Regions from separate parts of the Pseudaeromonas sharmana genome, predicted to be linked through region 2. Evidence: riboswitches for the same ligand, from Rfam matches in the RefSeq annotation. Region 2 holds a riboswitch; the other holds the start of a gene.
The links. Region 2 has a riboswitch for lysine ahead of lysC (lysine-sensitive aspartokinase 3). Riboswitches for the same ligand answer to the same signal wherever they lie in the genome.
Positions count from the first base shown of each region.

Region 1: linked by a shared signal. The riboswitch ahead of ACFOSS_RS09990 (Na+/H+ antiporter NhaC family protein) and the one ahead of lysC (lysine-sensitive aspartokinase 3) in region 2 are both predicted to bind lysine.

Region 1 is NZ_JBHSAF010000014.1:24,966-29,361, forward strand. Features, by position in the region: gene rrtA (rhombosortase) at 1-572, opposite strand, end outside; gene ACFOSS_RS09985 (H-NS family histone-like protein) at 625-1,029, opposite strand; lysine riboswitch at 1,327-1,502, shown strand; gene ACFOSS_RS09990 (Na+/H+ antiporter NhaC family protein) at 1,595-3,172, shown strand; gene ACFOSS_RS09995 (thymidine kinase) at 3,246-3,839, shown strand; gene ACFOSS_RS10000 (EAL and HDOD domain-containing protein) at 3,857-4,396, opposite strand, start outside.
Region 2 is NZ_JBHSAF010000014.1:837,323-841,718, reverse strand. Features, by position in the region: gene ACFOSS_RS13520 (leucine-rich repeat-containing protein kinase family protein) at 1-313, shown strand, start outside; gene ACFOSS_RS13515 (DUF1289 domain-containing protein) at 415-717, opposite strand; gene ACFOSS_RS13510 (heavy metal-binding domain-containing protein) at 720-1,040, opposite strand; gene ACFOSS_RS13505 (hypothetical protein) at 1,037-1,207, opposite strand; gene lysC (lysine-sensitive aspartokinase 3) at 1,438-2,790, opposite strand; lysine riboswitch at 2,873-3,045, opposite strand; gene argA (amino-acid N-acetyltransferase) at 3,321-4,396, opposite strand, start outside.

The DNA of each region.
Region 1 (4,396 bases), 810 kb from region 2:
CGTTGGGCCTGGCGTTGCCATAACAGCAGCGCCAGCCCGATAGCCAGCCCAGCCATACTGCCCAAAATATGTGACTCGACATGAACCCGAGTCCCGATTAGCTGGGCTGTCGTATCGTCGAGATGCGCAGTATCCCATACTAGTTTTAATATCAGCCCGATTAACCAGAGTGCGGCCAGGCGTTTCTTGTCAATAAATTGCAGACAGGTTGCGATGGCGAACAGACCATGCAGGGCACCTGATAGCCCCCAGTAATGTTGCGTTTTAGGAACCAGGATCAATATTCCCAGATCAACCAGACTCACGAGCAACACCAAGAGTAATAAACAGAAGCCATCGGTTAGAGGCGGAATCAACAGGCACCATAATATGCTCAATGCCAGCAGATTCATTAACATGTGGGGAGCATTATGATGCAGCCAGCCCCCAGTGATGAGACGCCAATACTCTCCAGACAAAATAGCGCTACGGTCAAAGGATAATAGCGAGTCATTACCGAAGCTCTGAACTACGCAGGAAAAAACCAGAGCCAATAGCAAGAAACACCAGAATGCAGTGCCTTGTTTAATCATGATGGTCACTAAAAGAAAAGGGGCGTCAGCCCCTCTTTCATTTTCTTAGATATCAAATTAAGAAATCGTTGAGGCTTTTGCCTTCGTTTTCTATGGCTTTGCGGATCGGAGAGGGTTGGCGGCCTTGACCGGTCCAGGTCTTTTCCTGACCGTTTTCATCAAGATAACGATATTTCGCCGGGCGTGGTGCACGCTTGCTGCTTTTTTCTACATCGCTTGCCGCCGCTGGAAACAGCTCAGTTGGATCAATGCCATCGGCGCGAAGCATATTCATGTATTCGTTGATTTTACGCAGACGCTCTTCACGGGATTTGCGCTCATCTTCATCATTGGCACGGCGCTCTTCAACAATACTGGTGAGTTTTGCCAGCCCTTCTTCCAATTGTTCCAGCGTCAGATCCCGAGCCACGGCGCGCAGGCTCCGAATATTTAAAAACACCTTCAAAAATTCACTCATGTTCGTCTCACTTAATCCGAGGGTATTGGGTGGTGATTTCTTTATTGTGACTATTAACCTTTTTTTAATTTAATAGGCTAGTAAAAATTGTCAAGCTGGCTGGAAATAATAAATATCGTCACGAATAAATAATGCGATATTTTCTGCAGCGGGTCGCGTCAGTCAAATATCATTATCGCAAACACACTCAATGGGGTTGTGTTTCAATCTGCCATGTCAATCGATTTCGCTGGTTTTTGCTAGGTTGCCGGATAAAAATATTGACCTTGGCGCCAATGTCAGTAAGATGCTCGACTTACCTTGAGTAGAGGTTGCGCTGCCGAAGAGTAGTTGGGACGAGGGTGACACCTGTGAAGTCCGATGAAAGGCGTCAGCGCCGAAGTAAACGTTCCGTCATGAGCGTTTGCTGGGGGCATTTCGAACAGGAATGTCACTGCCATAGTCTGAGCAAACTATGGAGCGCTACTGAAAGGGCAGGAGTCTCAACAGGAATATTTTTCCTGATATTTGTCTTCTATTCCTCTTCGGTAGATCTCCACCTGATGTTTATAGGTGACCCGAGATCATGAGTATCACACACTATTCCGATTCAATTCTCTCCATCATTCCGCCACTGTTGACGGTAGTCCTGGCCGTTGCCACTCGCAAAGTTCTGTTATCCCTCGGTGCAGGCATCGTCACTGGCGCATTGTTACTGTCGGCCGGCGAGCCTGTGGGCACTACAGTCTATTTGGGCAAGCTCTTCCAGGGCATTTTCTGGCAGGATAATGACTGGAATCTGTGGAACGTAAATATCCTGTTATTTTTATTGTTGCTTGGCTGCCTGATCAGTTTGATGACACTTTCTGGCGGCACCCGCGCTTTCGCTGATTGGGCGGAGCAACACATCAAGACACGCCGGCAAGCCAAGTTGATGACGGGATTGCTGGTATTTCTGTTTTTTATTGATGACTATTTTCATAGTCTGGCGGTAGGGACCATCTGCCGGCCCGTGACCGATCGCTATCAGATATCCCGGGCCAAATTGGCCTATTTGCTCGATTCGACAGCCGCGCCGGTGTGCGTCTTGATGCCAATTTCTTCCTGGGGCGCTTATATCATTGCGCTGATTGGCGGTATCTTAACTGCCCATGGCATGACCCAGGTGACCGCATTCTCGGCCTTTCTTGCCATGATTCCACTGAATTTCTACGCCGTGTTTACCTTGTTGTTGGTGCTGGCGATCGTCCTGTTCCAAAAGGATGTGGGACTGATGGCCCGGCATGAAGCCGCAGCGCGCGAAGGGCAGCTGTTTGATGCGCAAAAAGGCGTTCCGCCTGGCGAAACCTCTTCGCTGGCCCCTTCGTCTCGTGGTCGGGTGTGGGATTTGGTTGTTCCCATTCTGTTTCTGGTGACCGCGACCGTATTCTTTATGATCTATAGCGGGGCGCTCAAACTGACAGCCGCAGGCGAGCCGTTTTCGCTGCTCAAGGCCTTTGAGAATACCGATGTCGGCGGCTCGCTGGTAAAAGGCGGCGCCTTGGCGTTGGCCAGTGCCGTGATGTTGGCGTTGCGATTGCGTCTAACCATTCGCCAGTGGACTCAGGTTGCCGTGCACGGTGTGCAAGCCATGTGGCCGGCCATTCGTATTCTGGTCTTGGCCTGGGCCATCGGTGCCGTGATCCGCGATATGGAAACCGGAAAATACCTCTCCTCGTTGGTCAGCCTCGGGGTGCCAACCTGGATGTTGCCGGCCATGCTGTTTGTTCTGGCTGGTGCCATGGCATTTTCGACCGGAACAAGTTGGGGTACGTTTGGAATCATGCTGCCCTTGGCCGCCGACATGGTGGTGGCGGCTGAGCCAAGTTTGCTGATGGTGAGTCTGTCCGCCGTGCTGGCCGGAGCTGTTTTTGGCGACCACTGTTCACCGATCTCGGATACCACGATTCTTTCGTCGACTGGTGCCAGTTGCCATCATATCGATCACGTGATGACACAACTGCCCTATGCGCTGTTTGTAGCCTTTGGAGCCCTGGTTGCGTATCTGCTGATGGGGCTCTCGGGCAGCACCTGGCTGGCCTACATCGGTGCCGGGATCTGGTTTGCCATCGGCCTGACGATTTTACTCGGTCGACAGCGAGCAATAGCGCCGTCGCTGGCTTAAACCGCATGATCAAGGGGCTTCGGCCCCTTTTCATTTTCTGGCATTATGTCGCGGTTATTTTTCAGGAGACAGCATGGCCTCGCTACATTACAAATTTGCCGCAATGAACTCGGGTAAATCCACCCAACTGATCCAGGCTCATTTCAATTATTGCGAAAGAGGGATGACGCCGTATGCCATGACCCCGGCGATTGACGATCGGTTTGGTGTCGGGGTTATCGCCGCGCGCGTAGGCCTGGAGCTGAAGGTGGATGTGTTTTCACCGCAAAGCGATCTGTTCGCCATTGTGCTGAGCCGGCATCAGGCGACCCCGCTGCATGTCTGCATTATTGATGAGGCCCAATTTTTAACCCGCGCGCAGGTCTACCAGCTGGCGCGGGTGGTTGATGAGCTGGATATTCCGGTCATTGCCTATGGTCTCAAAAGCGATTTTCGTGGTGAACTGTTCGAAGGGGCATACCATTTATTGTGTCTGGCGGACAAGGTGGAGGAGCTCAAGAGCATATGCTGGTGCGGCAGCAAGGCTCATATGAACGCGCGCTTGGCACCGGATGGCACAGTGCTCAGGGAAGGAGCCCAGGTCGAGATCGGTGGCAATGATCGCTATGTGTCCTTGTGCCGCAAGCACTATCTGCAAGGCGTGGCATTACCACAGGGGCAGGGGTAACGCGAAGCTGGATGCGCTCAGTGCGAGGACATCACCTGATCGGCCCACTTGGATGCCTCCAGGAACAGGTTGATTGTCTGCTCCTCGCTGAGTTGAATTTTCTCCGCCCGGAGTTTAAGTCTGTCCCAGTTGAGGGTTTCGTAGTCTGTGACGAAGGCCAGATAGAACGCCAGCTCGCCGCGTTTCTCCAGTAAGGCCTGCTTGATCTGATCAGAGAGCGGGATCTGGGCGAGGATGTCGACAAACGGTTGGTCGAGGATGGCCTCGAGCAGCGAGAACAGTCCGCATAAAAACGCCTCCGCCGGATCGGTCCAGCCCTGACGGTGCAATGACAGCAGTTCACAGAAGCGGCCGCGGATCAGGCTCATCCGGTACAGTTCGGTGGATTTGTTCTCTCCGCCGCTGGTGGCACTGACCAGCGAGACAAAGCGACGCATCTCCTGCTGGCCGAGAAACACGGTGGCATGCCGGAATGAGGTGATAGGGTCCGCGGCGCGATAGCGCAGGTTGTTGACATAGCGCATCAGTTTGTATGCCAAAGACAGATCGCGGTTCAA
Region 2 (4,396 bases):
TGGCGAGGGGCGGGCGCTGCTGGGTGACTTTGGTGCCGCCTCCAGCTATGAGCCCGGCTCAGCCCTGGGTGACAGCCTTGAGCGGATTGAAGTCAGGGCCTTTGGCTGTTTGCTTGAAGAGCTGGTTGCCTGCTGTAATTTACCCGTCCCGCTAGAGCATGAAATTGCGGCGCTGGTAGCAGCGTGCCTGCAACAGCCCCCATCTTCACGTCCGGATTTTGCAACCTTGCATGCCCGGTTGCAGAAACTGATTGAGACCTGGCGCGCGGATGTGTCCACACTGCCGCTTGCTGCGGTGCAGGCTGAAATGTGATGCAACGTGACGGCCAGGACGGTGTAGTACAAGCGCCGGCAACTGTCAGTCAGGCGGCAGGAAACGCACGCTTTCCTGGAGGCGCTGACACAGACGAGGCGTCAGGCTTGGCTATCCGATGATGAAGCGGGAGTGTCCAGGCCGTCGAGGGGAAGCTGTGATGCGGTGATGGCGTTGGACTCTGTAACCGGTTTGCGTTTGCGGCGCGCCCTGTCACGACACAGGCGCAGCACCTCCTGGCGCTGAGCATTGCTCATTTGCTGCCACTCGAAACGCTCCTGTCGTGAACGATAACAGCCGCAGCAATAACCACGCTCATCAGTCTGGCAAACGCCGATACAGGGGCTGGCCAGTTCGAACAGTTCCAGCTGTTCGTTATGGCGAGATGACAGCCCCCTGACCATGTTTAGCGGACTATGACGGCGGTGCCGCTTACACTGACCATCAACATGCCACCATTGGGGCCGACGACTTCGTAGTCGAGATCGATACCGACCACTGCATTGGCTCCCAGCTCCCGCGCCTTGTCGGCCAGTTCGTCCATGGCAATCTGGCGAGCTTTGGCCAGTTCGCGTTCATAGGCACCGGAGCGGCCACCGATGATGTCGCGCAGTCCGGCAAACAAGTCCTTGAAGATATTGGCGCCAAGAATAGCTTCCCCTACGACAATGCCTCGGTATTCAGTGATTTGACGGCCTTCGAGGGTGGGCGTGGTCGAAAGAATCATATGAGGTATCCTTTATCCAACTGATCATAGGCCAGCATAGCAGTTGGTAATGCAGCGGCAAGCGCCAGCTTCAGAAGGTTAATTTTTTTCCCTGCGGCATTTTCTATTTTCCTAAAGGAGCCGCATGCCGTGATTCCCGAATATTCAGAAGACACTCCATCAATCACCCACAAAACAATGAAAATAATACCTTATTTATCAAGGTCATAGCTTGGTATTTTAATGCCAGGTGGTTCCTGTCTATTCAGTGGAATTGAGCGATGCCTGCACCCGGGAGGCCATATGTATTGCCCTGTCATCGATGACACTAATAGAACTTATTGAACAAACTCGCGCCGACCGGAAATAAAAAAGGCGCAGGCTTTGCCTGCGCCGAAACGGAGTAAAAGGACTTAACTTAATCCAACAGCTTGCGGTGCAAACGTTGAATGATCTCTTCCGCCTGGTCCTCGCCGACCAGGAAGCAGAGATTGTGGGCGCTGGCACCGTAACAGATCAGGCGGATATTCACGTCATCAATGGCTTCGAAGACACGGCTGCCTGCGCCGCTAACGGTGCTCATGCTGTTGCCGATCAGGGCAACCAGCGCGAGATTGTCTTCCACCTTGACCTTGCACAGGGCGCCCAGCTCGGCCAGCACCTCATCGCTCAAGATCGACTTGCCATTGGATTGGCTGCCGGTCTGGTCCAGGGTCAGTGCCACACTGACTTCGGAAGTGGTAATCAAGTCAACCGAGATTCGGTGACGGGCCAGAATCGAGAACACCTCGGCGAGAAAGCCGCAGGCGCCGAGCATGTTTGGGCTCTGCAGGGTCAGCAGGATCTGCTTGCGACGCAGGGCCACGGCACGAAACAGCGGATTGGACTCGGTACTGGAGCGAACCCAGGTCCCTCCAGCAGCAGGATCCTTGCTGGAGCCGACAAACACCGGGATATTGCGGCGAACAGCCGGTTGCAGTGTCGACGGGTGCAGAACCTTGGCGCCAAAGGTCGCCATTTCAGCCGCTTCGGCAAAGCTGATCTCCGGGATCGGACGAGCGCTCTGCACCATCCGCGGGTCTGTGGTGTAAATGCCGGGAACGTCAGTCCAGATTTCCAGTTCGCTGACATTCAGCGCTTCGGCCAGCAGTGCGGCACTGTAGTCGCTACCACCGCGGCCCAAGGTGGTGGTCTGACCCTCGGCATTGGCGCCGATGAAGCCCTGCGTGATCACGTAATGGTTAGCAACCAGCGGTGCCAGCTCTTGCTGGCTAAGGGTACGCAATGCCTCAATGGCCGGCGTGGCTTTGCCAAAACGGCTGTCAGTACGCATCACCTTGCGCACATCGAACCAGACGGCATCATGGCCTTGCTGCTTCATCAATTCGGTAAACAAACGGGTCGACATCAGTTCACCCTGCGCGACCATGCGGTCAACCAGCGAGGCATCGGTGACCACGCTGGCTTGCGCCGCCAGATCGCGGACCTCATCCAGCATGTCGCGAATGGTTTGTACCAGCAGGGTAGGGTGGCCCAAGTCAGCCAAAATATGGAACTGGATGTCGGTCAAGCGTTGCAGCCGCTCTTCGCGCGCCTGTTGATCCAAGGTGCCTGCGGCCAGGTCGACCAACAGGTTGGTGACGCCGGCACTGGCGCTCAGCACCACAACACGGGTCTTGGGATTATTAACGACGATCTGGGCACAGCGGCCCATGGCTTCGGCATTGGCAACGCTGGTGCCGCCGAACTTGGCAACGCAAACCTGGTTCACGGGTAAAACTCCTGAAAGACAGCAAAATCCGTTTAATGTTGAAACCAAGAAGGCGGGCGTTTAAGGCGGGAAAAAAGAATTTCCTGCCAGAAGCACTTCACCCTCAGGTGACAGCCCGAGGGATTCAGCCCTCGCAGCCGACTACCAACACGTTACAGTGTGCAAGCAGTCTCGGCGTTGTACCCCCTGACCGGCCATCGACGGATACTGTCATCCTGCTGCCGGCTACCTGAACAACGCGCCTCTTCTGGTTCCCGCTTGAGGCGGGTCTAACACAAATACCCTTTCTCGGGGGTACCTGTCAAATTTACTACCCAAATCCGGAGCCAGATCAAATGTAAGCGCATACAGAAAGCCGTTTCATTTCGTGATCTGGGCTGGACTTTTTTGTTAAACAGATGAAAACAATGCTTGGTTATGTGACCGGTTCCACGAATCCCCCGATCCTGCGCTGCTATATTACGCCGCGTGGAAACCAGAAATCTCCATTGCCAAAACGGGGCCGGTTATTTTGTCGGCCCCGTCTTTTTTTATATATTTTTCAACAAGATTTTCGATCTGCGCTGGTAGTTATAGAGTTTTTGCTTAGTAACGGGCAGATCCGATACCTCTACCGGCTCAAACCCGCGTTCACGGAACCAGTGGATGGAGCGGGTTGTTAACACAAACAGCTTGTGTATGCCTTGGCGACGCGCGTGCTCTTCAATTTTGGCGACGAGCCGATCCCCACGACTGGAACTGCGATAGTCGGGGTGAATCGCGACACAGGCCATCTCAGCCATGGACTCTTCCGGAAACGGATAGAGTGCGGCGCAGCCAATGACCAGACCATCCCGCTCAATAATACTGAAGTGATCGATCTCCATTTCCAGCTGTTCGCGTGAACGGCGCACCAGAATGCCTTCCTCTTCCAATGGCCGAATGAGATCCAGAATGCCGCCAATATCATCAATTGAAGCGGAGCGAGCCTGTTCCGCACTCTGACGAACAATTTGCGTACCGATCCCATCACGGGTAAACAGCTCCTGCAGCAGGGCACCGTCTTCTTTGTAACTCACCAGATGACTGCGCGGTACGCCACCGCGACAGGAGGCAATGGCAGCTCGGAGGTAACGGGCAGTACCGGAACTGTCGTCGCCCTGTTTTTCCAGGGCCCATAGGTACTCTTCGGCTTGTTCCGGGAACAGCTCCGAGACCACCTGTCCATTTTGATGAATAATCCCTTGCTGCGAGCAAAACGAGATCAACTTATCGGCGCCAAGATGAATTGCGACCTGGGCGGCAATCTCTTCGGCATTGACGCTGAAACTCTCACCCGTGACGGAGAATCCGACCGGAGAGACCAGCACGATGGCCTGCTGGTCCAGCTGGCGACGGATACCGTCACTATCGACACGCCGTACCTTGCCGCTATGGCAGTAGTCGATGCCGTCGTCGACGCCGATCGGCTGTGCGGTAACAAAGTTGCCACTGACGACATTCAACCGTGCCCCTTGCATTGGGGTGTTGACCAGGCCCATCGATAACCGAGAGGTGATCTCCAGCTGTAGCCCGCCGCAGACCTGCTTGATGATACGGAAGCTGTCGCTGTCGGTAACGCGGATAC